Regions from separate parts of the Pseudomonas atacamensis genome, predicted to be linked through region 2. Evidence: riboswitches for the same ligand, from Rfam matches in the RefSeq annotation. Region 2 holds a riboswitch; each other region holds the start of a gene.
What was found. Region 2 has a riboswitch for cobalamin ahead of JWU58_RS11975 (ABC transporter substrate-binding protein). Riboswitches for the same ligand answer to the same signal wherever they lie in the genome.
Positions count from the first base shown of each region.

Region 1: it holds a riboswitch for cobalamin, as region 2 does, so the genes downstream of both, cobO (cob(I)yrinic acid a,c-diamide adenosyltransferase) here and JWU58_RS11975 (ABC transporter substrate-binding protein) in region 2, are expected to answer to the same signal.
Region 3: it holds a riboswitch for cobalamin, as region 2 does, so the genes downstream of both, cobW (cobalamin biosynthesis protein CobW) here and JWU58_RS11975 (ABC transporter substrate-binding protein) in region 2, are expected to answer to the same signal.

Region 1 is NZ_CP070503.1:4,267,395-4,277,398, forward strand. Features, by position in the region: gene cobT (nicotinate-nucleotide--dimethylbenzimidazole phosphoribosyltransferase) at 1-889, opposite strand, end outside; gene cobU (bifunctional adenosylcobinamide kinase/adenosylcobinamide-phosphate guanylyltransferase) at 886-1,407, opposite strand; gene JWU58_RS19440 (cobyric acid synthase) at 1,529-2,980, opposite strand; gene cobD (threonine-phosphate decarboxylase CobD) at 2,977-3,969, opposite strand; gene cbiB (adenosylcobinamide-phosphate synthase CbiB) at 3,962-4,870, opposite strand; gene bluB (5,6-dimethylbenzimidazole synthase) at 4,867-5,517, opposite strand; gene JWU58_RS19460 (cobyrinic acid a,c-diamide synthase CobB) at 5,514-6,914, opposite strand; gene cobO (cob(I)yrinic acid a,c-diamide adenosyltransferase) at 6,911-7,522, opposite strand; cobalamin riboswitch at 7,605-7,834, opposite strand; gene JWU58_RS19470 (hypothetical protein) at 7,997-8,581, shown strand; gene JWU58_RS19475 (PQQ-dependent sugar dehydrogenase) at 8,648-9,961, shown strand.
Region 2 is NZ_CP070503.1:2,599,697-2,609,700, reverse strand. Features, by position in the region: gene JWU58_RS12000 (ABC transporter permease) at 1-795, shown strand, start outside; gene JWU58_RS11995 (ABC transporter permease) at 802-1,611, shown strand; gene JWU58_RS11990 (ABC transporter ATP-binding protein) at 1,629-2,783, shown strand; gene map (type I methionyl aminopeptidase) at 2,897-3,688, opposite strand; gene JWU58_RS11980 (ParD-like family protein) at 3,685-3,912, opposite strand; cobalamin riboswitch at 4,033-4,226, shown strand; gene JWU58_RS11975 (ABC transporter substrate-binding protein) at 4,366-5,379, shown strand; gene JWU58_RS11970 (FecCD family ABC transporter permease) at 5,376-6,392, shown strand; gene JWU58_RS11965 (ABC transporter ATP-binding protein) at 6,389-7,153, shown strand; gene metE (5-methyltetrahydropteroyltriglutamate--homocysteine S-methyltransferase) at 7,496-9,784, opposite strand.
Region 3 is NZ_CP070503.1:3,331,652-3,341,655, forward strand. Features, by position in the region: gene JWU58_RS15095 (vWA domain-containing protein) at 1-189, opposite strand, end outside; gene JWU58_RS15100 (magnesium chelatase ATPase subunit I) at 162-1,172, opposite strand; gene cobN (cobaltochelatase subunit CobN) at 1,389-5,237, opposite strand; gene cobW (cobalamin biosynthesis protein CobW) at 5,241-6,305, opposite strand; cobalamin riboswitch at 6,405-6,616, opposite strand; cobalamin riboswitch at 7,396-7,614, shown strand; gene JWU58_RS15115 (CbtB domain-containing protein) at 7,738-7,935, shown strand; gene JWU58_RS15120 (CbtA family protein) at 7,947-8,648, shown strand; gene JWU58_RS15125 (cobalamin biosynthesis protein) at 8,645-9,058, shown strand; gene cobM (precorrin-4 C(11)-methyltransferase) at 9,137-9,883, shown strand; gene nfuA (Fe-S biogenesis protein NfuA) at 9,999-10,004, opposite strand, start outside.

The sequences.
Region 1 (10,004 bases), 1.7 Mb from region 2:
GATGGCCCGGCTCGGCACCGCGATGGCCGAACAACAGCCACTCACGACAGGCTGGATTCAAGCGCACCGCGACCAGTGCCGCGACCGTGCAGATGAAGCCGTCGACCAGCACCGCAATGCCTTCCTGCGCGCAGGCCAGATAAGCGCCGACCAACGCGGCAATCTCGAAACCGCCGACATTGAATAGCGTCTGCAAGGCATCGCCACGCTGTGCGGCATGCAGCGCCAGCGCGCGTTCGATCACCTGTGCCTTGTGGCTGACGCCAGCGGCATTCAGCCCGGTGCCGGGACCGGTCAGGTGCGCCACCGGGCAATCGAGCAAGGCACAGGCCAGCGCACTGGCCGCCGTGGTGTTGCCGATGCCCATTTCGCCACCGATGAACAACTGGGTGCCGGCGGCTTTCGCGCGCAAGACGCTGTCGCGACCGGCCTGCAAAGCCGATTCGCCCTGCGCCTGAGTCATCGCTGCGCCCTGTGCGAAGTTCGCCGTTCCCTCGCCGATGTTCAGATGGCGCACGCCGGGCAGATTCAGCGTCGGATTCACCGTGCCCAGATCGACCACTTCCATCTGCGCGCCGAGCTGACGCGCCAGCACGCTGATCGCCGCGCCGCCGCTGACAAAGTTGAGCAGCATCTGCCCGGTAACTTCCTGCGGATAAGCCGATACGCCTTCGGCTACCACGCCATGGTCGCCAGCGAAAATCGCGATCCAGACTTGATCCAGCGTTGGCTTGAGCTGACCTTGCAGACCGGCCAGTTGCACGGCCACCGATTCAAGGCGCCCCAACGAACCCGCCGGTTTGGTCAGTTGCTGCTGGCGCTCGGTCGCTTGCGCGATGATGTCCGGGTTCACGGTTTTGCACGGGTTCAGCCACCAGGTCGGGCTCATAACGCAGGTCCTTTCAAAGTCAGGGGCAGGCCGGCGACGGTCAGGACAACTCGCTGACAACGCTCGGCCAGAGCTTGATGCAGCCAACCGGCTTCATCGACATAGCCGCGGGTCAATTCGCCCAGCGGCACGACACCCATTCCGGTCTCGTTGCTGACAAAAATGATTTCACCCGGCAACGACGCCAGGCAGTCGAGCAAGGCTTCACGCTCGGCGGCGAGACGTTCGGCGTCGTCGAGCATCAGCAGATTGGTCAGCCACAGGGTCAGGCAATCGACCAGCAGGCAGCGCTCGGCGCCGGCGGATTCGCGCAGCACGCGGGCCAGTTCCAGCGGCTCTTCGATCAACGCCCATTCGACCGGGCGACGTGCGCGATGATGGGCGACGCGTTGATTCATTTCGCCGTCCAGCGGTTGGCTGGTGGCGATGTAGGTGACCGCCAGATGGCTGTCGCTGGCGAGTTTTTCCGCCAGACGACTCTTGCCGGAGCGGGCGCCGCCGAGGATCAGTTGGAGCATGGGTTCATCCAAAAATGTGTGGTAAGGCAACCGGCCCCCTCCGCGAGCGGGCTCGCTCCCACCGTTGATCGCGTCTCCCTGTGGGAGCGAGCCTGCTCGCGAAGAGGCCAGCCCGGACAACTCAAATCCCACAGAGCTGACGCAACAGCCCGGTATCCAGATGCTTCTCCACCAGATCCGCCAGCCGCTCGATGTCGCGTTCGCGCAAGCCGTGGTAATCGACTTCCTGCACATCACTCAACCCGGCCCAGCGCAGCAACGCCGCGCTCGCCTCGGGGGATTCGAACAAGCCATGCAGATAGGTGCCGAACACCTGACCATCGGCACTCTGCGCGCCATCGCAACGACCGTCGTCCAGATGCACCGCCGGATTTTCCAGAGCCGGCCCGGTGGTCACGCCAGCATGGATTTCATAACCGATGACTGCGGCGTTTTCCAGCGTCAGCCGCCCGCGCACGTTGCGCAGTTGCTTGTCGGCTTCGAGCTGGGTTTCGAACGCCAGCAGCCCCAGACCGGCGCTGGAGCCGGCAGCGCCTTCCAGCCCAAGCGGATCGTGCACCTGTTCACCGAGCATCTGCAGACCGCCGCAAATCCCCAGCACCTTGCCGCCGTAGCGCAGATGCCGATTGATCGCCGCATCCCAACCGTTGGCGCGTAGATAAGCCAGATCACTGCGCACGCTTTTCGAGCCCGGCAGGATGATCAGGTCGGCGGCGGGAATCGCCTGGCCCGGGCCGACGAATTGCAGATCCACCTGCGGATGCAGACGCAGCGGGTCGAAGTCGGTGTGATTGCTGATGCGCGGCAGCACCGGCACCACCACTTTCAACACCTGCTCGGCCTTGTCGGTCTGGCGTTGGTCGATGCCGTCCTCGGCTTCAAGGTGCAGGTCCATCACGTACGGCAACACGCCGACCACCGGTTTGCCGGTGCGTTGTTCCAGCCAGTCGAGGCCCGGTTGCAACAAGGCGATATCGCCGCGAAAGCGGTTGATGATGAAGCCTTTGACCCGCGCCTGTTCGCTCGGTGAAAGCAATTCCAGCGTGCCGACCAAATGCGCAAACACGCCGCCGCGATTGATGTCGGCGATCAGCAAAACCGGGCAATCCACCGCTTCGGCAAAGCCCATGTTGGCAATGTCGCCGGCGCGCAGATTGATCTCCGCCGGCGAACCGGCGCCTTCGACCATTACCAGCGGATACGCAGCGCTGAGTCGCTCGTGCGAGGCGAGCACCGCTTGCATCGCGATGGCCTTGTAATCGTGATAAGCGACGGCGTTCATCGTCGTCACCGCGCGGCCATGAATGATCACTTGCGCGCCGGTGTCGCTGTTGGGCTTGAGCAATACCGGATTCATATCGGTGTGCGGTTCAAGACCGGCCGCTTGCGCCTGCACTGCCTGCGCGCGGCCGATCTCGCCGCCGTCAGCGGTGACTGCGCTGTTGAGCGCCATGTTCTGCGGTTTGAACGGCACCACCGCCACGCCCTGGCGGGTGGCCCAGCGGCACAACGCCGTCACCAAAGTGCTTTTGCCGGCATCGGACGTGGTGCCTTGCACCATCAGAGTGGTCATGGGTGGTCCTTGGTGAAAGCTTGCAAAGCCTGTTCGAGACGCAGCGCTTGCGCGGCATCCGCTGGCAGGCCGAAACGCACGCTGCTGTTGTGGCTGAACAGGCGCAGGAGGATGCCGCGCCGGGCGAGGAATTCGTGCAGCGCTTCGGCGTGCTCGGTGATCAGCCACTGAAACAGCGCGCAGCCACCCTGCGGTGCAAAACCGCAACGGGTCAGCAGCGCCGCCAACCGCTCGCTCGCTTCATCGCTGCGGATCCGCTGACGGGTATGGCCCTCGGTGTCTTGCAGGCACGCCGTACCGAGCACCCGCGTCGGCCCGCTCACCGCCCACGGCCCGACCTGTTCGGCGAGCAGTTTGAGCAACTTGCGCTCGGCCAGAACGAAACCGAGGCGCACCCCGGCCAGACCGAAAAACTTGCCGAACGAACGCAACACCACCAGCCCGACCTGATGCGCATAGGGCGCCAGGCTCAGTTGCGGCGTGTTGTCCATGAACGCTTCATCGACCACCAGCCAGCCGCCACGTTGCGCCAGCCGCGCATGCCAGTCGAGCAGGCGCGCCGGGGTCAGGCTGAGTCCGGTCGGGTTGTTCGGATTGACCACCACCAGCACATCAAGACTGTCGAGAAAGAATTCGACTTCCTGCTCGAGTACTTCACGGACAATGTAACCGCTGCGCCGCCACGCTTCGGCATGCTCGGCATAGCACGGCGACAACACGCCGACCTTGCCGGCCCGACGCAGACGCGGCAGCAGCTGGATAGCCATTTGCGAGCCGGCCACCGGTAGCACCTGCGCGGCGCCGTAATAATCGCAGGCGGCCTGTTCCAGTCCGTCATCGGTTTCCGGCAACCGCGCCCAGGCGCGTAGCGGGATCTCCGGGATCGGGAACGGCCATGGCGCGAGGCCGCTGGACAGGTCAAGCCAGTCGGCCTCGGCGATCCCGTAATCGAGTGCAGCCTTGCGCAGCCGGCCACCGTGCTCAAGCATAAAATTCCGCCCCCAGGCAAAGCATCAGCAGCCATAACCATACGCCGCGCTGGACCAATTGCCAGCCACGGTCGATGGAATCAGCATCGGCCGGCGCACCCTCGCCCAATTGCGGGCGCTCGTGCAGTTCGCCGTGATAGATCGCCGGGCCACCCAACTCGACGCCCAGCGCACCGGCACCGGCCGCCATCACCGGGCCGGCGTTGGGGCTGTCCCACTTTGGCGCCTGGGTGCGCCAGCACTTGAGCGCGAGTCGGGTTTTGCCGAGCAGCGCGTAGGTCAATGCCACCAGACGCGCAGGAATGTAGTTCAACACGTCGTCGATTTTCGCCGCCGCCCAGCCGAAACGCTCGAAGCGTTCGTTGCGATAACCCCACATCGCATCGAGGGTATTGCTCAAGCGATACAGAACCACGCCCGGCGCGCCGGCGACGACAAACCAGAACAGCGCAGCGAACACCGCATCGCTGCCGTTCTCCAGCACCGACTCAGTCGCGGCGCGGGCAACCGCAGTGCCGTCGAGTTCATCGGTCTGGCGACTGACCAGATAGCCGACGCGCTTGCGTGCCTCGTCCAGATCATCGGCGCGCAACGCCGCCGCAACCGGCGCGACATGTTCGCCGAGGCTGCGCATGCCGAGGGCGCAATACAACGCCAGGATCTCGACAATCCAGCCGACATAGGGCGCCCAGGAAAATGCTGTGGCGAGCAGAGTCAGCGGCAGCACCGCGAGCACCCACGCGGTCACGCCATGGCTGCGCCAGCCACGACCGCCAGCGTTGAAGCGTTGCTCAATGCGCCCGGCAAAATTGCCGAACGCCACCAGCGGATGCCAGCGTTTCGGTTCACCGAGCAGCGCATCCAGCGCTACCGCAGCGACACTCAGCAACGCCACACTCATTGACTCACTCCCCAATAATTTTCGTACAGCAGCTCGTTGAGCGGCCGCGCCTGCGCCCAGCCTTCAAGCACCAGCATCGGCGCCGGATAGAATTCCCTGACCGGGCCCAGACACAACACCGCCAGCGGCTTGGCACCGACCGGCAACTTGAGCAAATCCGCCAAGGCTTGCGGTTCGAACAGCGAGACCCAGCCCATGCCCAGGCCTTCAGCGCGGGAGGCCAGCCACAGATTCTGGATCGCGCAGGACAACGAGGCCATGTCCATTTCCGGCAAGGTGCGCCGACCGAAGATGTGCTTTTCGCGATCATCCATCAGCGCCGCGACCAGCACTTCTGCGCAATCGTTGATGCCTTCGACCTTGAGCTGCATGAACTCATCGCTGCGCTCGCCGAGGGCCTCGGCGGTGCGGATGCGCTCTTCTTCCACCAGATCGCGGATCTGCCCGCGCAGAGCGCGATCGCTGATGCGGATGAAGCGCCACGGCTGCATCAGGCCGACGCTCGGCGCTTGATGAGCGGCTTCGAGCAGACGACGCAGCAACTGCGGTTCGACGCTGCCGCCGGTGAAGTGGCGCATGTCGCGGCGTTCGGCGATGGCCTTGTAGACCGCCGCGCGTTCGGCTTCGGAGAATGTGTTGTCGGTCATGGCCCCATCGCTGGCAAGCCAGCTCCCACAGTGGGCGGTGCAATACCTGACGAAACGCAATCCCCTGTGGGAGCTGGCTTGCCAGCGATGGCGGTCTCAAGGCCGGGCGCAAACAGCGCAGCGACAGCCACAGGATTCGACGGGAAATAAAAGTGCACATAGGAAGCCGTCATCCGCCCCTCGCGATAAACCGCCTCAGCGCCGCGCCCGCCATTGGGACTCACCCCCCGGGCAATCGGCGTCAGCTCGGTGGTGGTCAGCGAATGATGATAGGTATGCCCACGCAACTCCCCTTCCGGCAGCTCAACCGCCTGCAACGCCAGCGCCGCGAGACGCTTCTGCATCGTTGCATCGCCCTTGAGCAAACCGACCAGCTCAGCACGGGTGCCTTCCACGTCGGTCAGCGAATGAAGCAGGTAAAGCATGCCGCCACATTCGGCGAGCAACGGCTTGCCCGCCGCGTGGTGCGCGCGGATTGCTGCAAGCATCGAGGTGTTCTGCGCCAGCGCGACGTGATGCAACTCTGGATAGCCGCCCGGCAGATACAGGCTGTCCGCCTCGGGCAATTGCGTGTCGCGGATCGGCGAGAAAAATTGCAGCTCGGCGCCCATCGCCCGCAGCAGATCGAGGCTGGCGCCATAGGTGAAGGCAAAGGCTTCATCGCGGGCGACGGCGATGCGCACACCATTCAATAAAGGCTCGGCGGCGATGAGGTCAGGCGCGGCGAATTCAACCGCCGGTGGCAGCGCGACTTGGCAACTGCTGGCCAGCGCATCGGCAGCCGCGTCGAGACGCAGATCCAGATCATTCAATTCGCTGGCCTGGACCAGACCGAGGTGGCGGCTCGGCAATTCGATGCCGGTCTCGCGGGACAGCGCACCGTACCAGCGCAAACCTTCGGTGAGGCTGCCTTCGAGCAATTGCGCATGGCGCAAGGTGCCGACGCGGTTGGCCAGCACGCCAGCGAACGGCAAGTCCGGCTGATACTTCGCCAGGCCCAGCGCCAAGGCGCCAAAGGTCTGCGCCATGGCGGTGCCGTCGATCACGCCGAGCACCGGCACACCGAAGTGGCGCGCCAGATCAGCGCTGGATGGCGTGCCGTCGAACAGGCCCATCACGCCTTCAATCAGAATCAGATCAGCCTCGGCGGCGGCTTCCCACAACAGGCGGCGACTTTCCTGCTCGCCGACCATCCACATGTCCAGTTGATACACCGGCGCACCGCTGGCGCGCTCGAGGATCATCGGGTCGAGAAAGTCCGGCCCGCATTTGAATACGCGCACCTTGCGCCCCTGATTGCGATGCAAACGGGCGAGTGCAGCGGTGACGGTGGTCTTGCCCTGACCGGAGGCCGGCGCGGCGATCAACACCGCCGGGCAGTGACGTGGTGGCTTCAAAGTTCGACGCCTTTCTGCGCTTTGATCCCGGCCTGGAAGGCGTGCTTGAGCATGCCCATCTCGGTGACCGTGTCGCCCATCTCGATCATTTCCGGCTTGGCGCCGCGACCGGTGACCACCACGTGCTGCATCGGCGGACGCGCCTGCAAATCGCTGAGCACCTGATCGAGATCGAGGTAGCCGTGCTTGAGGGCGATGTTCAATTCGTCGAGCACCACCAGACCGATCGAAGGGTCGCGCAACAATTCGCGCGAGACTTCCCAAGCGGCGGTCGCCGCGGCGATGTCGCGCTGACGATCCTGGGTTTCCCAGGTGAAGCCTTCGCCCATGACGTGGAAACGCACCTGCTCGGGGAAGCGGCGGAAAAACAATTCTTCGCCAGTGCTGTTGCGGCCCTTGATGAATTGCACCACGCCGCATTGCATGCCGTGGCCCATGGCGCGGGCGAGCATGCCGAATGCCGAGCTGCTCTTGCCTTTGCCGTTGCCGGTCAGCACCAGCACCAGGCCACATTCGTCGGGCGAGTTGGCAATGCGTTCGTCGATCACGGCTTTCTTGCGCTGCATGCGCGCCAGATGGCGTTCGTCACGCTCGGGGGAATCAGTCATGGGGGAGCTCTCCGTTGAGGCTGGATAACGGCGGGCAGGCACAAGAATAGACGGCAAAAAGCCTGGCATCGCCCACCGTGATGCCGTTGAGATGGATCAGGCCGGTCTCCGGGCTCATGAGCGGCGTTTCGCCTGACTGCGCGCCTTCCCGCTTCTTTCGAGGCAGTGGCTCAAGGCGCAGTTTTCACTCATTTACCGTTGCGGGGGCAGCGCCGGGATCGTCGTGGCTTCGCTTGAAGACCACACTCACCGGCTTCCCTGTTTCACTCTGTCGACGCGGGGCCACAGAGCACCTGAAACAAGCGGCGAAGGTTAGAGGGTTGGGGGTGGAGCGTCAATTGAAGAGGCGCTTTGCGCGCGAATAACTGCCGCTGATCAAATGTGCAGCGGCAATCTTGTGCCAGACTGTGACAAGTGATATCAAAGAGCCATGCTTTTTCCGAAAAGCCCACTACAACAATAAGGATGACGACGATGCAAGGCATGATCATCAGCAACCCGCGCTTGGAATTCCTGCGCCCGGTGCTGGAACGCTGGTTTGACTGTATCGATCGCTACAACACCGTTCGCGGCGACAACGACACGCCGTACTGGCACGACGAGAAAGCCAATCTGGGCCTGCTCGCGGCAGCGGCGTGGATGGCTGAAATGGTCACGCTGAACGACACCGCCACGCGCAAACAGAACGAAGAAGGCGAACGCAATGCCCGCGCCGATCTGTTAATTGCCGGCAGCGAAGACCGTGCATTCATTCAGGCCACGCAACGCTGGCCACGGGTCAACAACCTCAACCTGACCCAGGCCCTGCTCGACATCACCGTTGATGCCAAGCGCATCAGCTACGCAAGCGATCTCAAGCTCGGCTGCCTCTTCATCGCTCCGCAAAAAGCCCAGCACAGCGCCAGCCCTGAAGAACTGCAGGACATGGTCGACGACCTGCAAAAGGAACACACCTGCGCCGTGGCCTGGTATTTCCCCTACGCCTATCGCAAATTGCACAGCGACGCGGGCAACTATCATCCGGGCATCGCCGTGCTGTTCAAGGAAGCCCGCGGTTGAGCAGTTGAACCATCGGGCCTGCGCCCTCCTCTATGTTTAGGAATGCATTCATAGGGAAGATCAGCAATGCGCAAGGCCCCACTCGCTCTCATCATCGCCGTCGCTGGCGGGCTCGCTGCCTGCGGTGAAACCTCCAGCCTGCAAGTTTCCGACGGCACCGGTCCGTCACCGAAACTGCCCGAACCGAACAAGACACTGATCCCGACAGTCAACATCGCCCCGGCGGTGGGCTGGCCGGACGGCGCGAAACCGACCGCAGCGGCCGGCACCCAGGTCGCGGCGTTTGCCGAAGGACTCGATCACCCGCGCTGGCTCTACGTGCTGCCCAACGGCGATGTGCTGGTGGCGGAAACCAATGCGCCGCCCAAGCCCGATGACAGCAAAGGCATTCGTGGCTGGGTGATGAAGAAAGTCATGGGCAAGGCCGGTGCCGGCGTACCCAGCCCGAACCGCATCACCCTGCTGCGTGATGCCGACCACGATGGCGTCGCGGAAACCCGCACGGTGTTCCTGCAGAACCTCAATTCGCCGTTTGGCATGACGCTGGTTGGCAATGATTTGTACGTTGCCGACACCGACCGCCTGCTGCGCTTCAACTACGAGCCGGGCGCCACCGAGATCAAAACCCAACCGATCAAAGTCGTCGACTTGCCCGGCGGCACGCTGAATCACCACTGGACCAAGAACGTCATCGCCAGCAAGGACGGCAACAAGCTCTACGTCACCGTCGGCTCGAACAGTAACGTCGGCGAAAACGGTCTGGATCAGGAAGAAGGCCGCGCGGCGATCTGGGAAGTGGATCGGGCGACCGGCAATCACCGGATCTTCGCCTCGGGCATCCGCAACCCCAACGGCCTTGCCTGGGAACCCACCAGCGGCGCCTTGTGGACAGCGGTCAACGAGCGTGACGAAATCGGCAGCGATCTGGTGCCGGACTACATCACCTCGGTCAAGGACGGCGGCTTCTATGGCTGGCCGTTCAGCTACTACGGGCAACACGTCGATGTGCGAGTCAAACCGCAGAATCCTGATCTGGTGGCCAAGGCCATCGCTCCGGATTACGCCGTCGGTCCGCACACCGCTTCGCTGGGCCTGACCTTCGCCGAGGGCAACCGCTTGCCGGCGCAATTCAAGGAAGGCGCATTCATTGGCCAGCACGGCTCGTGGAACCGCAAACCGCACAGCGGCTACAAGGTGATTTTCGTGCCGTTCACTGGCGGCAAACCGACCGGGCAACCGGTGGATGTGCTGACCGGTTTCCTCGACAAGGACGAGAACGCGCTGGGCCGCCCAGTTGGCGTGGTCATCGATCAGCAAGGTGGCTTGCTGGTAGCGGATGATGTCGGGAACAAAGTATGGCGTGTGTCGGCCAGCAAATAAGCTAAGCACGACGTAAAAAAATGTGGGAGCGAGCCTGCTCGCG
Region 2 (10,004 bases):
CTGCTGTTCCTCGGCCTGTTCTTTCTGGCGCCGTTGATTGGCCTGCTGCTGCGCGGTGTGCTGGAACCTGTACCTGGCCTTGGCAACTACGAACAGTTGTTCGCCAACTCGGCTTATGCGCGAGTGCTGCTCAACACCTTTTCGGTGGCCGGGCTGGTGACGCTGTTCAGCCTGCTGCTGGGCTTTCCGCTGGCTTGGGCGATCACCCTGGTGCCGCGCGGCTGGGGGCGCTGGATCCTCAACATCGTGCTGCTGTCGATGTGGACCAGCCTGCTTGCCCGCACCTATTCGTGGCTGGTGTTGCTGCAAGCCTCGGGCGTGATCAACAAGGCGCTGATGGCGCTGGGCATCATCGATCAACCGCTGGAGATGGTGCACAACCTCACGGGCGTGGTGATCGGCATGAGCTACATCATGATCCCGTTCATCGTGCTGCCGTTGCAGGCGACCATGCAGGCCATCGACCCGATGATCCTGCAGGCCGGCTCGATCTGCGGTGCCAGTCCGTGGACCAACTTCTTCCGGGTGTTCCTGCCGCTGTGCCGGCCGGGTCTGGCGTCCGGCGGTTTGATGGTGTTCGTGATGTCGCTCGGTTACTACGTCACCCCCGCTTTGCTGGGCGGGGCGCAGAACATGATGCTGCCGGAGTTCATCATTCAGCAGGTGCAATCGTTCCTCAACTGGGGCCTGGCCAGTGCCGGCGCCGCGTTGTTGATCGCAATCACCCTGGTGCTGTTCTACTTCTACCTGAAGCTTCAACCGGAATCCCCGGTTGGCGCCAGTAACGCGAGGTAAGCCGACATGCTCCTGACCCCCAATGCCATGAGCCGGCGCATGCGTTTCGGCCTCTACGCTACGACTGGGCTGATCGGTCTGTTCCTGCTGTTGCCGATCGTGTTCATCGTCCTGCTGTCGTTCGGCTCCTCGCAGTGGCTGGTGTTCCCGCCACCGGGCTGGACGCTGAAATGGTACGGCCAGTTCTTCTCCAATCCCGACTGGATGAACGCCGCTGCCGCCAGCCTCAAGGTCGCCGTGCTGACTACGATCTGCGCCGTGGCCCTCGGTCTGCCGACCGCGTTTGCGCTGGTGCGCGGGCGCTTTCCCGGCCGCGAGATGCTCTACGGCCTGTTCACCCTGCCGATGATCGTGCCGCTGGTGATCATCGCCGTGGCGGTGTACGCGCTGTTTCTCAAGCTCGGCTATACCGGGACCATGTTCGCCTTCGTCGTCAGCCATGTGATCGTCGCGCTGCCATTTACCATCATCTCGATCATCAACTCGCTGAAGCTGTTCGATCAGTCGATTGAAGACGCGGCGGTAATCTGCGGTGCCTCGCGCTTGCAAGCGGTGTTCAAGGTGACGTTTCCGGCGATCCGCCCGGGCATGGTCGCCGGCGCCCTCTTCGCCTTCCTCGTCTCGTGGGACGAAGTGGTGCTCAGCGTGATGATGGCAAGCCCGACTCTGCAAACCCTTCCCGTGAAAATGTGGACCACCCTGCGCCAGGACCTGACCCCGGTGATCGCCGTCGCTTCGACGCTGCTGATCGGCCTGTCGGTATTGGTCATGGTGATCGCCGCCGCCCTGCGCCGGCGCAACGAAATCAGCGCCTGAGCGCCCAGGAGTACGACATGAGTGCCGTGATCAAAGACGCATCCCAGCAGAACGACAAACCCCTGGTCAGCCTGCGCAACCTGAACAAGCACTACGGCGATTTTGCTGCCGTCGATAACATCTCGCTGGACATCAAGGACGGCGAATTCCTCACCTTCCTCGGCTCCAGCGGCTCGGGCAAAAGCACCACGCTGTCGATGCTCGCCGGGTTCGAAACACCGAGCAGCGGCGAGATCCTCGTCAACGGCCAGTCGCTGGTCAACGTGCCGCCGCACAAGCGTGACATCGGCATGGTCTTCCAGCGCTATTCGCTGTTCCCGCATCTGTCGGTGCGCGACAACATCGCCTTCCCTCTGGCCATTCGCAAACTGGCGACGGCCGAGCGCGAAAAACGCGTCGATGCGATGTTGAAGCTGGTGCAGCTCGAACAGTTCGCCCATCGCCGCCCTTCGCAACTGTCCGGCGGTCAGCAACAACGTGTCGCCATCGCCCGGGCGCTGGTTTACGAGCCACGCATCCTGCTGATGGACGAACCGCTGGGCGCGCTGGACAAGAAGCTGCGCGAGGACTTGCAGGATGAACTGCGCCAGCTGCACCGGCGCCTGGGTATCACCATCGTTTACGTGACCCACGACCAGGAAGAAGCCATGCGGCTGTCGCAACGCATCGCGATTTTCAGCCACGGCAAGATTGTCGGCTTGGGCAGCGGGTATGACCTTTATCAGAATCCGCCGAATGCGTTTGTCGCGTCGTTTCTGGGCAATTCGAACTTCCTCAAGCTCAAGGCACAAGGCAATGCGGCAGCGAGTTTCGAGGGTCAGTCGTTGTCGATTCGGCTGACGTCCGGGTTGCACACTGATCAGGATGTGCTGCTGATGGTGCGTCCGGAAAAGGCCTTGGCGCTGAGCACGCAGCAGGCGCTGGATGAGCCGCTGGCGGCAGGCTGGAATGAGGTATCGGCGAATGTTGTGGAGGTGCTGTTTCTCGGTGAGAGCCAGACGTGCAGCGTGGTCACTGCGGGCGGGACGTCGATGACGGTGAAAGCCCTGTCGGCAGCGGGCATGCCACTCAAGGCCGGCGATCCGGTACGAGTGCGCTGGGCGACGGCGGATGCTTGTGTTTACACCGAATGGACCGAGAGCGATTTGAACAAGGCAGCAGGTGCTCACTGAGGACACCTGTTGGAGCTGCCGCAGGCTGCGATTTTTTGATCTTGCTGTTAAAAACAAGATTAACAGATCGCAGCCTCGTTTCACTCGACAGCTCCTACAGGGTTTCACGGTGCTCAGAGGATCGGGACAAAACCCTCAATCTCATCCGGCCAAGCCGTCAGCACTTCAAACCCGCTCTCCGTCACCGCGACCATATGCTCCCACTGCGCCGACAACGAGCCATCCTTGGTCAGCACCGTCCAGCCATCCGGCATGTTCTTCACATGGCGTTTGCCGGCATTGAGCATCGGTTCCACGGTGAAAATCATCCCGGCCTTGAGCTTCAGCCCTTGATTGGGAAAGCCGTAATGCAGGATTTGCGGTTCGTCGTGATAGACCTTGCCGATGCCATGGCCGCAGTACTCGCGTACCACGCTGAAGCCCTCCGCCTCCGCCAGGCTCTGGATCGCGTAACCGATATCGCCCAGCGTTGCACCCGGTTTCACTGCGCGAATGCCCGCGCACATCGCGTCGTAAGTGGTCTTGATCAGGTGCTGCGCCTCGGGGCTCGCCTCACCCACGACATACATGCGGCTGGTATCACCGAACCAGCCATCCTTGATCACGGCGATGTCGAGGTTGACGATGTCGCCGTCTTTCAATGGCGTACCCGATGGAATCCCGTGGCACACCACGTCATTGACCGACGCGCAGACGGTTTTCGGAAAGCCGTGATAACCGACGTTGGCCGGCACGGCTTTCTGCACATTGACGATGTAATCGTTGCACAACCGGTCCAGCTCATCGGTGGTCACCCCGGCCTTCACATGCGGCACCAGCATTGCCAGCACTTCAGCGGCGAGTTTGCCGGCGGCGCGGGATTTTTCGATGTCGGCCGGCGTGTTGATCTTGATCTGGTTTCTCATGCGCTGACGGCTTCCTGAGTCAGTTGTTGCAGATCCAGTCCGCCGTTCTGTTCGGCGCGGATCAGCAGGCGGCAAATGGCGCTGTGGTCGAGCTTGGGATGCAGCTCGGCGAGCATGCCGATGCGCATCCAGTGCTCGGCCTGCGCGTTGATCGAGCGGCTGAGGGCGTTGCTGGAGATGCGCAGGTTCTCGTGCATGTCCTCTGAAATTTTTACGATGCCCATATATGAATCCGATACGATGTGTATATGGAACGTATATTAATCAGTGCATACGGCCGATTGCAATGCCAACGGCAAAATCGACGCTGTGGCAGATTCGCCTCCCCCTCCACCGCGCAAATCGACTACCATGCCGCCGCCGGTTTCCACACGGAATTAATAGGGAATCCGAAATGCTTGCACAGCATCAATCGGAACTGCCCCCGCAACTGTAGGTGCCGAGCCTGCTCCTCGACTGCCACTGGGTGAATCCCGGGAAGGCCGGAGCGTGGCGATGACGCATCAGTCAGGAGACCTGCCGGCACAGTGACTGACTAACCGGCGGGGTGTCCGGGAAGGACATCGTGCCGTGCTTGTTTTCACTATGCCGGCCTTGCGCAGTTTCCACGACCGCGCACGAGGTGTGTTTCCAACCGTACCCGCCCGCTCCCGTACGGTTCCCCTGGAGACTGCCCCATGCTGCTGCCCCGCGTTGCCACCCTGCTCACCGCTCTGAGCCTTTGCGCCCTGGCGCAAGCGGCGCCGACTGCGTATCCGCTGACCGTGGAAAACTGTGGCAGCAGCCTGACCTTTCAGCACGCGCCTGCGCGCACGGTGACCATCGGCCAGGCCGGCACCGAAATGCTCTACGCCTTGGGTCTGGGCGACAAGGTCGTCGGCACCTCGCTGTGGTTCAATGACGTGCTGGGCACATACAAAGTACAGAACGACAGGATCGAGCGCCTCGCCGACAACGAGCCGAGTTTCGAAGCGGTGATCGCCAAACGCCCGGAGCTGGTTGCCGTCGAGCTGGAATGGATGGTCGGCCCGCAAGGCGCGGTCGGCACCCGCGAGCAGTTTCATGAACTGAAGATTCCTACCTATCTGCTGCCCTCCGATTGCGAAGCCAAGGACAACCTCGTCGGTTCGGACGGCACGCGGCTGGCGCCGTTTCGCATCGACAGCATCTACAAAAGCGTGAGCCAACTGGCGGCGATTTTCGATGTGCAGGCGCGTGGCGAGCAACTCAATGAGCAGCTCAAAGCCAGCCTCGCGCAGTCGATCGCCACGGCGAAAAAGCAGCAGCGCAAAGACGTCAGCGCCCTGGTGTGGTTCTCCAGCGCCGAGATGGACATCGAGCCGTTCGTGGCCGGGCACAAAGGCGTTCCCGATTTCATGCTCAGCACCCTCGGCGTGCGCAACGTCGTCGAGTCGGATGAAGAATGGCCGACCGTCGGCTGGGAAACCATCGCCAAGGCCAACCCGACATTTCTGGTGATCGCGCGCATGGATCGTCGACGTTTCCCGGCGGACGACTATCAGAAGAAACTCGCCTTCCTGCGCAGTGATCCGGTGACGCGCAACATGGACGCGGTCAAGCACAACCGCATCATCATCCTCGACGCCATGGCCATGCAGGCCAGCCTGCGCACCTTCGACGGCCTCGCACAACTGGCCAGCGCGATCAACGGCTACGACCTGTCGCCATGAGCAGACGCCTGATCCGTTTGCTGCTGGTGCTGTTGACGCTGTCGGTCGCGCTGATCGGCGGCGTGGCCATTGGTGAGACTTCAATCGAGCCGAGCGTGGTGTTGCAGGTGCTGGGCAACAAGCTGTGGGGCGCCGGTTATGTGCTCGACCCGATCGACGAAGGCATTGTCTGGAACTATCGCCTGACCCGCGCGCTGGTCGCGGCGGCCTGCGGCGCCGGCCTGGCGACGTCCGGGGTGATTCTGCAATCGCTGCTGCGCAATCCGTTGGCCGATCCGTATCTGCTGGGGATTTCCGCGGGTGCCTCGACTGGAGCGGTAATGGTCGCCCTGCTTGGCGTCGGCGCCGGGGCGATTTCATTGTCGGTCGGTGCGTTTGCCGGCGCGGTGACCGCGTTCGTGCTGGTGATCCTGTTGGCGCGGGTCAGCGGCTCGGCCAGCGGCACCGGGCAGATCATTCTGGCCGGGATTGCCGGCTCGCAGCTGTTCAACGCCCTCACCGCGTTTCTGATCACCCGCTCGGCCAGCTCGGAACAGGCGCGCGGGATCATGTTCTGGTTGTTGGGCAATCTCGGCGGCGTGCGCTGGCCGTCGGTGTGGCTGGCGGTGCCGGTGGCGGTGTTGGGGTTGGTTGTTTGTCTGTGGCATCGCCGGGCGCTGGATGCGTTCACCTTTGGCGCGGATTCGGCGGCATCCCTCGGCATTCCAGTGCGCCGTGTGCAGATTCTGTTGATTGGCTGCGCCGCGCTGGTGACGGCGGTGATGGTGTCGATCGTCGGCTCGATCGGTTTTGTCGGCCTGGTGATTCCCCATGCCGCGCGGTTGTTGCTCGGCACCGGCCATGCGCGTCTTCTGCCCGCCAGTGCGCTGGGCGGCGCGGTGTTTCTGATCGCCGCCGATGTGCTGTCGCGCACCCTGATCAAGGGTCAGGTGATCCCGGTCGGCGTGATCACCGCACTGGTCGGCGCGCCGGTGTTCGCGCTGATTCTGGTGGGCCGGAGATCGGCGCGATGAACACGGTTCTGAGTTGTGCGGGTGTGGGCTTCAAAGTGCGCGGTGCCGAGTTGCTCAATGGTGTCAGCCTCGACGTTCAGCGCGACGAGACTCTCGGCATTGTCGGGCCGAACGGTTCGGGGAAATCCACTTTGCTGAAGCTGCTCGCCGGCTTGCGTGAACCGAGCGCGGGCCATGTGCAGCTCGGAGGTCAGGCGCTGGGCAAAATGTCGCGGCGCAGCATCGCGCAGACACTCGCGGTGGTTGAGCAACAGGCCGATACCGACGATGGCATTCGCGTGTTCGACGCGGTGGCGCTGGGGCGCACGCCGTGGTTGTCGGCGCTGCAACCGTGGTCGCCGGCCGATGAAGCCATCGTCGAGCAAGCGCTGGTCGACGTCGACGCCGTGCACCTGCGCAACCGCCTCTGGCGCAGCCTCTCCGGCGGTGAACGCCAACGCGTGCACATCGCCCGCGCACTGGCGCAGCGCCCGCAGATCCTGCTGCTCGACGAGCCGGCGAATCACCTCGACATCCAGCATCAGTTGAGCATTCTGCAAGTGGTGCGCGCACTGCCGGTGACTACGTTGATCGCCTTGCACGATCTCAATCAGGCGCTCAAATGTGATCGCCTGGCGGTGTTGGAGCGCGGGCGTCTGGTGGCATTGGGCGAGCCGCTGCACGTGCTGACGCCGGAGCGATTACAGACGACTTTCGGCGTCAGGGCGCACTATCTGACGGACCCGTTCGATGGTGCGCCGATATTGCGCTTCCTTGCCTGATGCATGTGTAGCTGACACACCACTTTCGCGAGCAGGCTCGCTCCCACAAGGAGTTTGTGTGTTGCCGTGAATGACAGGGGGAACGCGAATTCTGTGGGAGCGAGCCTGCTCGCGAAGGCGTCAGGTCATCCAACATGATGTCGACTGACACACCGCTTTCGCGAGCAGGCTCGCTCCCACAAAGGATTTGTGTGTTGCCGTGAATGACGGGGAGAACGCGAATTCTGTGGGAGCGAGCCTGCTCGCGAAGGCGTCAGGTCATCCAACATGGTGTCGACTGACACACCGCTTTCGCGAGCAGGCTCGCTCCCACAGGGTTCTGTATTCCAGGGCGGTAATGGGTCAGGCCCACTCTTTGCGCAGTTGCCGCGCGGCGCTGACCATGTGCACCAGCGCCGCTTCGGTCTCTGGCCAGCCTCGGGTTTTCAGCCCGCAATCCGGATTGACCCACAGCCGCTCAACCGGAATACGCTGCGCCGCCTTGCGCAGCAAGCCGACTATTTCCGACACATCTGGAATCCGTGGCGAGTGAATATCGTACACGCCGGGGCCGATGTCGTTCGGGTAGGCGAACGCTTCAAACGCTTCGAGCAGTTCCATGTCCGACCGTGAGGTTTCGATGGTGATGACATCGGCGTCCATCGCCGCGATCGACTCGATCACATCGTTGAATTCGCTGTAGCACATGTGCGTGTGGATCTGGGTTTCGTCGCGCACGCCGGAGGCGCACAGGCGGAACGCTTCGCTTGCCCATTCCAGATACGCCGGCCACTGCGCCCGGCGTAACGGCAAGCCCTCACGGAACGCTGCTTCGTCGATCTGCACGATTTTGATTCCTGCCGCTTCCAGATCATTCACTTCGTCACGAATGGCCAGCGCCAGCTGTCGAGCCTGCACCTCGCGGCTGACGTCTTCGCGGGCGAAGGACCACATCAGCATGGTCACCGGGCCGGTCAGCATGCCTTTCATGACCTTGTCGGTGAGGACCTGGGCGTAGCAGATCCACTCGACCGTCATCGCTTGCGGGCGGCTCAGGTCACCGAAGATCACCGCTGGCTTGACGCAGCGCGAACCGTAGCTCTGCACCCAGCCAAAGCGGGTGAAGGCATAGCCGTCGAGCTGTTCGGCGAAGTATTCGACCATGTCGTTGCGCTCTGCCTCACCGTGCACCAGCACATCCAGGCCGAGGCGTTCTTGAATTTCTACAGCGTGGCGAATCTCCGTGTGCATCGCATCGGTGTAATCGGCCGCGCTGAGCTTGCCTTGCTTGTAGGCCTGACGCGCCAGACGGATCGCCGCCGTTTGCGGAAACGAGCCAATGGTGGTGGTCGGAAACAGCGGCAAATCGAGTTTGCCGCGCTGCTTGGCAATACGCTGAGCAAACGGCGATTGGCGTTGCGCATCCTTGGCAGTGATCGCCGCGACCCGCGTTTGCACCTCAGGTTTGTGAATGCGCGGCGAGGCGGCGCGGCTGGTTTGTACCGAACGGTTTTGCGCGAGGGCACGCAGTACCTTCGGCGCTTCCGGCTCGCTGACCGCTTGGGCGAGCACGGCGACCTCTTCGCACTTCTGCACGGCAAACGCCAGCCAGCTCTTGAGTTCCGCATCGAGCTGGTCTTCGCGGCCCAGATCAACCGGACTGTGCAGCAACGAGCAGGACGGCGCCACCCACAAGCGATCACCCAGACGCTCATGGGCATGACGCAGCGTCGCCAGCGCGTTTTGCAGATCGCAGCGCCAGACGTTCCGACCGTTGACCACACCCAGCGACAGCACTTTATAGGCCGGCAGACGATCCAGAATGGTCGGGTACTGATCCGGCGCGCGCACCAGATCGATGTGCAGGCCATCGACCGGCAAGTTCGCCGCCAGACCGAGGTTTTCTTCCAGGCCCCCGAAGTACGTGGCGAGCAGTTTTTTCAGCGGATCGCGCTGGATCTGGTTGTAGGCGCGCTCGAAAGCGTTCTTCCAGTCCTGCGGCAGATCGAGCACAAGAATCGGCTCATCGATCTGCACCCACTCCACACCCAATGCCGCCAGCCGCGCGAAGATCTGGCCGTATAGCGGCAGCAGGCGATCAAGCAAATCGAGCTTGTCGAAATCGGCGCCTTTGGTTTTGCCCAGCCACAGATAGGTCAGCGGGCCAATGATCACCGGTTTGACGTTGTGCCCCAGCACACGGGCCTCTTCGGTTTCCTCAAACAACTGCTCCCAACCCAGGTGGAAGTGCTGGTCGACACTGAATTCCGGTACGAGGTAGTGATAGTTGGTGTCGAACCACTTGGTCATTTCCTGAGCGTGGCCTTCGCCGCAGCAAGTATTGCTGACGCCTCGGGCCATGCTGAACAGGGTGTGCAGCGTGGCTTTGCCGTCATGCGGGCGGAAGCGCTCGGGGATCACGCCGAACATCAGCGAGTGGCTCAGCACCTGGTCGTACCAGGCGAAATCGCCAACCGGCAGCAAGTCGATGCCGGCGTTTTTCTGCAAGTCCCAATGGACCTGGCGCAGCTCACGCCCGACGTCACGCAGGCCCGCCTCGTGCAGTTCTCCTTTCCAGAACGCCTCTTGCGCTTTCTTCAGTTCGCGGTCGCGACCGATGCGCGGAAATCCAAGGGAATGGGCCAGTGCCATGACAAACAACTCCAGATGCTTATTCGATGGCGGGTATTGTCGGGAACCGGACTTGATGAAACAAACTCAATAAATTCCAGATCATCACAAGTTCTACTCATGCACAGACGCCCCTTTAGGAGCTGCCGAAGGCTGCGATCTCAGGACCGTAGGGACGCAGAGCGTCCAAGGCTGCATTCCCACGCGGAGCGTGGGAACGATCAGAACACCTCAGGGCAAC
Region 3 (10,004 bases), 730 kb from region 2:
AAACAGCAGATCGGCGCGGCGCTGGGGGCGGCCATTGAGCAGCGTGCCCGGCCAGTTCACCGATCCGCTGCCGGCCCCATGCCGCTGGCCCTGGCGGCCATTGTCGAGTTGTCCGGCACGGGGCTTGGCATTCGCCCCCGCGTCGGACCGGGGGCGAATGCCTAGGGCTTTTTTGCCAGGGGCGGCCAGCTCGGAACTTCGCGGCGGGCACCGGTGGCTTGCGCCGTCGCCGGCATCTCGCCCCACTGGCCCTGCCCTTCGCTGGACTTGCTGTCTGTGCCTGAAGGAGATTGCGCTTGTGATTGGGTGCTGGATGAAGGGTGTTCGCGACGGCGATGGCGCAGGGCAAATTCGGCCACCGCGTCGATGTCCTCTTCAGCAATCGCATCCGCCCCACGCCACGCCGCATGGGCGCGGGCCGCGCGCAACCAGACCAGATCGGCGCGCAAGCCATCGACGCCAGCAGCGAAACAACGCTCGGTAATCAACGCCAATGCCGCGTCATCCAGTGGAATGGCTGCCAAGCGCTCGCGGGCGCTTTCACAGCGCGAACGCAGGATTTGTTGCTCGCTCGCCCACTGCGCGCAGAACCCTTGTGGATCGCTGTCGAAATCCAGCCGCCGGCGAATGATCTGTCCGCGTTCGGCGGGCGCGGTGTGGCCGCTGAGGGCAACGTTCAAGCCGAAGCGGTCAAGCAGTTGCGGCCGCAGCTCGCCCTCTTCCGGGTTCATGGTGCCGATCAGAACGAATTTGGCCGAATGCCGATGGGAAATGCCGTCGCGCTCGATCAGGTTGGTACCGCTGGCAGCGACATCGAGCAGCAGGTCGACCAAGTGATCGGGCAGCAGATTGACCTCATCGACATAGAGCACGCCACCGTCAGCCTTGGCCAGAACACCGGGCGAAAACTGCGCGCGACCGTCGCTGAGGGCAGCATCGAGATCGAGGGTGCCGACCAGCCGCTCTTCGGTAGCGCCCAACGGCAAAGTGACGAACTGGCCGCTGGCGAGCAGGTCCGCCAGGCCCCGCGCCAGCGTCGACTTGGCCATGCCCCGCGGACCTTCGATGAGTACGCCGCCGATTTTCGGGTCGATGGCGGTCAGGCACAGGGCGAGCTTCAGGTCATCGGCGCCGACCACGGCGGAGAGTGGGAAATGCGGGGTGTCGGTCATGGGTTGCTCTTTCGTGGTCGTGGATGGTCATGACGTTGTGGTGTGTCAGTTGTTGCCCTCACCCTAGCCCTCTCCCAGAGGGAGAGGGAACAGACGGTGATGGCCTCTCGAGTTCTGTCGACGTGATGCATCGGGTCGACGCAAATTCCGCCAGCGCTAGAGATCGGCTCCCTCTCCCTCCGGGAGAGGGCTGGGGTGAGGGTAGCTTTTTAGCGGCTACATATCTTCCTCGATATCCAACAGCAAATTCTCCAGCGCCTCTTTATAAGCCCCAGGCTCCTGCCACATCCCGCGCTGCTGCGCTTCGAGCATGCGTTCGGTCATGTCGCGCAACGCGTGGGGATTATGCTCACGAACAAAATCCCGGGTCGCCGGATCGAGCAAATATGCCTCCGCCAGCAACGCGTACTGATGGTCATCGATCAACTGCGTGGTCGCATCGAAAGCGAACAGATTATCAACCGTCGCCGCCAGTTCGAACGCGCCTTTGTAGCCGTGACGCTTGACCCCGTCGATCCACTTCGGATTCGCCGCGCGCGAGCGCACCACGCGGTTCAACTCTCCCTTCAGGGTACGAATCTTCGGCAGATCCGGCTGGCTGTGATCGCCGTAATAACTGGCCGCGGCTTCGCCGCGCAGCATCTCCACCGCAGCGAGCATGCCGCCCTGGAACTGGTAGTAATCGTTGGAATCGAGCAAGTCATGCTCGCGGTTGTCCTGGTTCTGCAGAACTGCCTGCACCTGACTTAGGCGCTGGCTGAACTGCTCGCGGGCAGCCGTGCCCTCGTCGGCGCCGCCGTAAGCGTAGCCGCCCCAGTTCAGGTAAACCTCGGCGAGGTCTTCGCGGCTCTGCCACAAACGCCCGTCGATGGCGCCTTGCACCCCGGCGCCATACGCCCCCGGTTTCGCGCCGAAGATGCGCCACCCGGCCTGACGCCGCGCGGTGTCTTCATCGACGCCCGACTGCAACAGCGCCTGGCGTTCGGCGCGCACCTTGGCGGCCAATGGGTTCAAGTCGTCCGGCTCGTCCAGCGCGGCCACCGCTTGCACGGCGGCGTCGAACAGGCGGATGAGATTGGCAAACGCATCACGGAAAAACCCCGAAACCCGCAGCGTCACGTCGACTCTTGGACGATCGAGCAGACTCAGCGGCAGAATCTCGAAATCATCCACGCGCTGACTGCCCGTGGCCCAGACCGGACGCACGCCCATCAACGCCATGGCCTGAGCGATGTCGTCGCCGCCGGTGCGCATGGTTGCGGTGCCCCAGACAGACAGGCCGAGCTGGCGCAAGTGATCGCCGTGATCCTGCAAGTGTCGTTCAAGGATAAGCGTCGCGGACTGGAAACCGATGCGCCACGCAGTAGTTGTTGGCAGATTGCGCACGTCGACTGAATAGAAATTACGCCCGGTGGGCAGGACGTCGAGACGGCCACGGCTGGGCGCGCCGCTTGGGCCGGCGGGGACGAAACGACCGCTGAGGGCGTCAAGCAGACCGCGCATTTCGGCCGGGCCGCAAGCATCGAGGCGTGGGGCGACGACTTCGCGCAGATGCTCGAGTATCGAATCAACCTCCGCCCACCCCGGCCCTTGTGGGAGCGAGCCTGTTCGCGAAGGCGTCGGGTCAGACAACTGGTCTTTTACTGACACACCGCTTTCGCGAGCAGGCTCGCTCCCACATGGGACATTCAGTGCTTGGGAGATCAGGTCTGCGCCGAAGAGTTCGAGGCGTTCGCGGGTGTCGCCGGCGGTGCGCCAGACTTCTTCGCTGATGGCCTGCAACCCGATCGGACGCGGGCCGTTCCAAGGATCGGCCAAGGCGCAATCCAGCGGATCAAAACCGAGATCAAACGCTTTAGCCAGTGCTCGCAGCAGACTCGACTGCGCGGCCTTGCCGTCACCGCGCGGGATGCGCAGCAACGCGAGCAAGGTGTCGATACGCAAGCGCCCGCTCGGCGATTCGCCAAAGATGTGCAACCCATCGCGAATCTGCGATTCCTTCAGGTCGCACAGATAAGTGTCCAGACGCGGCAACCAGATCGCCGCATCGGCATCGCTGTCCAGCGCTGCGTCCAGTTGCAGTTCCCGGTCGATCTGCGTGTCCCGCACCAGTTGCAGAATGTCGCGTTGCAACTCGCGGGCACGGCGCGGATCGAGCAGTTGCGCCTCGTAATATTCGTCGGCGAGCAACTCCAGATTGCGCAGCGGCCCGTAGGTTTCGGCGCGGGTCAGCGGTGGCATCAAGTGGTCGATGATCACCGCCTGCGTGCGCCGTTTGGCCTGAGCGCCCTCGCCCGGATCGTTGACGATAAACGGATAGATATTTGGCAGCGGGCCGAGCAACGCATCCGGCCAGCAGTTTTCCGATAGCCCAACGCCCTTGCCCGGCAGCCATTCGAGATTGCCATGCTTGCCGACGTGGATCACGCCGTGGGCCCCGTAGGTGTTGCGCAACCAGAAATAGAACGCCAGATAGCCGTGCGGCGGAACCAGATCCGGGTCGTGGTACACCGCGCTCGGATCGACCTGATAACCCCGGGCCGGCTGGATGCCGACAAAGGTCAGACCGAAACGCAGACCGGCGATCATCAAGCGACCGTCGCGGCACATCGGATCGTTTTGCGGCGTCCCCCAACGCTCTTGCACCGCGACACGATTCGCTTCCGGCAACGCATTGAACATTGCCAGGTAATCGTCCATCGCCAGGCTCTGCTGGCACGGGCGCAGGTCGAGACTATCGAGGTCGTTGCTGACACCGCCGAGCAATTGCTGGATCAGTTCGGTGCCGCTGTCGGGCAACTCGGCCGTGATCGGATAACCTTCGGCACGCAATGCGCGGAGGATATTCAGCGCCGCCGCCGGCGTATCGAGGCCGACGCCATTGCCGATGCGGCCGTCGCGGGTCGGGTAGTTGGCGAGGATCAGGGCGATGCGTTTTTCGCCGTTCGGCACGTGTGCCAAAGCAACCCAGCGCCGCGCCAGTTCGGCGACGAAATCCATGCGTTCGGGCTGGGCGCGGTAGCAGACCACATCGGACTGACTGCGCTCGCTGCGCCAAGCCAGATCCTTGAAGCTGATCGGTCGGCTGATGATGCGTCCATCGAGTTCCGGCAAAGCAACGTGCATCGCCAGATCACGCGGCCCGAGGCCCTGTTCGCTGTCGCGCCAGCCGGGCTCGTTGTCCTGGGCGCAGATCGCTTGAATCACCGGGATGTTGCGGCGAAACGGGCGCAGATGCGGCGCCTCGGGACTCGATTGGGCAAAACCGGTGGTGTTGAGAATCACCCCCGCCTCGACTTCATCCAGCCAGTCCTCGACCACCGACAGACAACCGGGTTCTTTCAGACTGGCCACCGCGATCGGCAGCGGATTGAGTCCGGCTGCCTGCAAACGCTGACAGAACACATCGATGAACGCCGTGTTCGCCGCCTGCAAATGCGAGCGATAAAACAACAGCGCCGCCACCGGTTGACCGGGTAGCCATTCGGCTTGCCAGTCGCTCAGGGCAGCGCTGTTTTTCTGTGGGTGATAAATCGCCGTGCGCGGCAGGGTTTGCGGCTCGCTCCACGGGTAATCGCGGGCAAACCATTGGTTGCCCAGGCAACGGAAGAAATCCAGTGCATTGCCCATGCCGCCCTGACGCAGAAATTGCCAGAGTCGATCGCGTACTTCGGCGCTGACCGTGCTCAAGTCGCTGAGCTCGGGGTCCGGACGGTCATCGCCGGGCACCAGAATCAGTTGCACGCCGCGTTCGGACAACTCGACCAGCCGCTCGACACCGTAGCGCCAATAGGCGATGCCGCCGTGCAGTGAGATCAGAATGACCTTGGCGTGGCGCAGCACTTCGTCGACATATAGATCGACCGAGGCATGATTCTGCACCTGCATCGGGTTGGCCAGACGCAGGCTCGGGTAGTCATCGGGCAATTGCTGCGCGGCCTCGGCGAGCAGCGCCAGGCTGGAATCGCCGCTGCACAGGATCACCAGCTCGGCGGGGGTTTGTCCGAGATCGGCAATGTTGTCGTCCGAGACGAATCCGCCGGGCTGGGTCCTGAGCAGGTGCATGGCTTAAACGCTGAGCGCAGCGCGCAATTGCGCTTCGAGTTGTGCGGCATCGAGTTCCTGACCGATCAGCACCAGACGCGTAACGCGCGCTTCTTCGGCGCCCCACTGACGGTCGAAATGCTTGTCAAAACGCGTGCCCACCCCCTGGATCAACAGGCGCATCGGCTTGTTCGGAATCGCCGCGAAGCCTTTCACGCGCAGAATGCCGTGTTGCACCACCAGTTGCGTCAGCGCATCGAGCAGCAGGCTTTCATCGGCTTGCGGCAATTCGATGGAGATCGAATCGAAGGCGTCGTGATCGTGATCGTCGTCATCACCGTCATGGTGGTGATCGTGGTGACTGTGGCGGCTGTCGATGTGCTCCTCGGAGCCGGCACCGAGGCCGATCAACACGTCGAGCGGCAGGCGGCCGTTGCTGGCTTCGATGATTTTTACCGCTGGCGGCAGCTCTTCGGCGACTTCAGCACGCACCCGAGCCAGATCTTCCGCGCTGGTCTGGTCGGCTTTGTTGAGGATGACCAGGTCAGCGCTGGCCAGTTGATCGGCGAACAGTTCATGCAGCGGCGACTCGTGATCAAGGTTCGGATCGAGTTTGCGCTGGGCATCGACCTGATCCGGGAACGCTGCGAAGGTGCCAGCAGCGACGGCCGGGCTGTCGACCACGGTGATCACCGCGTCAACGGTGCAGGCGCTACGGATTTCCGGCCACTGGAAGGCCTGCACCAACGGCTTTGGCAGGGCCAGGCCGGAGGTTTCGATAAGAATGTGATCAAGGTCACCGCGACGGGCGACCAGCTCGCGCATCACCGGAAAGAATTCTTCCTGCACCGTGCAGCACAGGCAGCCGTTGGCCAGTTCGTAAACACGGCCGCTGGCCTCTTCTTCGGTGCAGCCGATGGTGCATTGCTTGAGGATCTCACCATCAATGCCGAGCTCGCCAAACTCGTTGACGATCACCGCGATGCGCCGGCCCTGAGCGTTGTCGAGCATGTGCCGCAGCAGCGTGGTTTTGCCCGAACCGAGGAAACCGGTGACGATGGTGACGGGGAGTTTGGCCAGTGTTTTCATCGGTATGCCCTTTGGCAAGCGGCGGGCATACGGGACGAGAACCGGCAGCGCGCATGCACGCCGGAAGCATTCGCCACCGGATCACCCCGCCCGGTTGTAGTGAGAATCTGTGACGAGGCAGGTCTCCTGGCTGACGGCGTTCAGGCGCGAGACCTGGCGTTCATTGCGCCTTCCCGCTGGCTCATCGGTTGAGCTGGCAGTGGCGTGGCAACGAACATCACCGTTCACAGTTGCGGGGGCAGCCGCGGCTTTGACCGCGTTCCCTTCTTAGCTTCGGCGAGTGCCGAAGAACCTCGAAAGCGCAAGGCTACGCATGGGTCCGTCGTGGGTCAATGGTCGGTGAGTCTGAAACTGGGTGTATATCCGTTGCTGCGGTAACGGCTTCTTAAGGTTTTGCTCTTACAGCGAGTCCCTTTTTCAAACGCCGGAGTGCCGGCACAGCAAAAAGGAACCAAAAGGCTTTGCCCCGGCGTACGGCCCGCTCGCTGGAGCTCGGGGTACCTTCGTTACGGAGGGGCAAAAGATCAAAAGCAACAGCAAAAGCAAAAGCCAGATCAAAAGATCGCAGCCTTCGGCGGCTCCTACAGTTGGATCGCGTAACGCTTAAGGATAGGTCGGCTGTCAGGCCGCCTTCGCGAGCAGGCTCGCTCCCACAAAAGCAAAAGCAAAGCAGCGCAACTGCCCGCGGCGAAGCCGCACCACTCAACAATGAGCGCAAGCTCGAGTGCTCTTGATCTTGATCCACCGGCGACGTCGGAAGGCTGAGCGGAGGGATTGATCCGGGCGTGGGAGCGCAGCGACCGTCTGGCGCAGCCAGACACAGCGGAAGGAGGTGCAGCGAAGCAAACCCTAGCCGCTGCGCCCGGATCAGTCCCGCAGCGAAGGAGCCCGAGCCTGCGAGGGCCGAACGTAGGAGCAAGCCTTTTTGGGTACTTTTTCGGCGTTTGGAAAAAGTGCCTCGCCGTAAGGGCGAAACCGTAATCAGCAACACCCGCAGCAACGGATATACACACAAAAACATCAGAAAAACACCCCCACCGCAGCACCGAAAACTCCCCGGAAATTGACTAAAAACCCAAACCCATGTTCTCCTGCCCACCTTGTTACGGGTGCCCTTCACAGGGTGAAACGGGAAACCGGTGAATCATGTGCTTTACTCAAGGCCATGTCAGTCCGGTGCTGCCCCCGCAACGGTAAGCGAGCGAAGCGTCAGATCCACTGTGCCCCGGCATGGGAAGGTGATGCTTGCAGGTCGGCCTCGTGCCAACCCCTCGCGAGCCCGGAGACCGGCCCGCAACACCCAGCGCGCGCAAGCGTCGCTGACCACAAACAAACCCGCGGTGGGCGGGCGCTGTTCGAAATCCCTGCGTGCCGGGCTCGCAGGGATTTTCATGCGCTCTGTTTACCCGCTGACATTTCAGAGGGAAGCGCTATGTCGATCATCAGCAATACCGTCAGCCACACTGACCACATTTCCAGCAGCACCACACTCGGCCAACGCGTCGCCGCCGCCCTCTTCGCCTCGATCCTCGGTGCCAGCCTGGTCTGGTTCGCCGGTTTCTCGCACATCGAAGCGGTGCACAACGCCGCCCACGATACCCGCCACAGCGCCGCGTTCCCGTGCCACTGAGGCTTGCCGAGATGATCAAGCGTATTGCGCAAACCGCAGGCTTCACCGGCTTGCTGGCCGCCCTGCTGCTGACCCTGCTGCAGAGTTTCTGGGTATCGCCACTGATTCTGCAGGCCGAATCCTTCGAGAAATCCGAACCGGTCGCGCAAGTTCACGAACACGCCGCCGGCACCGCCGCCCACAGCCATGATGGCGAAGCCTGGGAGCCGGAAGACGGCTGGCAGCGCGTGGTCTCGACCACTGGCGGTAATCTGGTGGTGGCGGTGGGTTTCGCCCTGATGCTCGCCGGCCTGTACACCTTGCGCGCGCCAACCAAAACCTCGCAAGGGCTGCTCTGGGGTCTGGCCGGTTACGCGACGTTCGTACTCGCGCCGACCTTGGGCCTGCCACCTGAATTGCCGGGCACTGCGGCTGCCGATCTGGCTTCGCGGCAGATCTGGTGGATCGGCACCGCCGCTTCGACCGCCGTCGGCCTGGCACTGATCGCCTTCAGTCGTCACTGGCTGATGAAGCTTCTCGGTGTGGCGATTCTCGTCGTGCCGCATGTGATCGGCGCGCCGCAACCGCAGGTGCATTCGATGCTTGCCCCAGAGGCACTGGAAACCCAGTTCAAAATCGCTTCGCAGCTGACCAACGTCGCGTTCTGGCTGGCCTTGGGCTTGATCAGTGCATGGTTGTTCCGCCGCAAAAGCGCAGGCCCATATCAGGCATGACCGATGACCGCGCAGCGCCGACCTTCGTGGTCGGCCTCGGCTGCCAGCGCGGCTGTCCCGCCAGTACGCTGCGTGCTCTACTCGATCAAGCGTTGCAGGCGCACCGCATCGAGTTGCGAGCGGTCAAGGCTCTGGCGAGTATCGACCTCAAGCGCGACGAACCGGGGTTGCTGGAACTGGCCACACAATTGAACCTGCCGCTGCAGTATTTCAACAGTGCCGAGCTGGCGCCCTATCAACAGCGCCTCAGCCATCAATCGCAGATCGCCTTTGAACGCACCGGCTGCTACGGCGTGGCGGAAAGCGCCGCGCTGGCGCTGGCCGAGCAGTTGATTCAGGCGCCGGCAAAACTGCTGATCCACCGGCAGAAATATGCGCAGGCCACGCTGGCATTGGCCGGCGCTGCATAAAATCCCGATAATCCCCGCCATTGATCATGAGCACGCTTCATCTGCAGTGGGGCTGCGCCTCTTCACAAGGATTCAACGATGACCGTCTACTTCATCGGCGCCGGCCCCGGCGACCCGGAGCTCATCACCGTCAAAGGCCAACGGCTGATTCGCAGCTGCCCGGTGATCATTTATGCCGGCTCGCTGGTACCTGCCGCGGTGCTGGAAGGTCATCAGGCCGAAACCGTGGTCAACAGCGCTGAACTGCATCTGGAACAGATCATCGATCTGATCAAAACTGCCCATGCCCAAGGCCAGGATGTGGCCCGTGTGCATTCAGGAGATCCAAGTCTGTACGGCGCGATCGGTGAGCAGATCCGCTACTTGCGTGAGCTGAACATTCCTTTCGAGATCATTCCGGGCGTGACCGCGACGGCGGCATGCGCAGCGCTGCTGGGCGCCGAGCTCACTCTGCCGGACATCTCGCAAAGCGTGATTCTGACCCGTTACGCCGACAAGACCGCAATGCCCGCCGGCGAAGAGCTGGCCAGCCTGGCGCAACATGGTGCGACCATGGCCATTCATCTGGGGGTCAATCATCTGGAAAAGATACTGGTTGAACTGCTGCCGCATTACGGCGCGGACTGCCCGATTGCCGTGATTCACCGCGCAACATGGCCGGATCAGGACTGGGTCGTCGGTACACTGGCGGACATTGCCGCAAAGGTCGAGGCCAAGGGGTTTCGGCGTACGGCGTTGATTCTGGTCGGGCGGGTGTTGGGCAGCGAGGTGTTCAGCGAGTCTTCGTTGTATCGCGCCGGGCATGCGCATTTGTACCGACCGTGAGTGGAACGCGGAGCGTCCCGGGCTGCATGCCCACGCGGAGCGTGGGCATGATCAAGCCACAGGCATAAAAAAACGGCGCTCACGGGCGCCGTTTTTCATGTTCGCAGCGAACGCCTTAGTA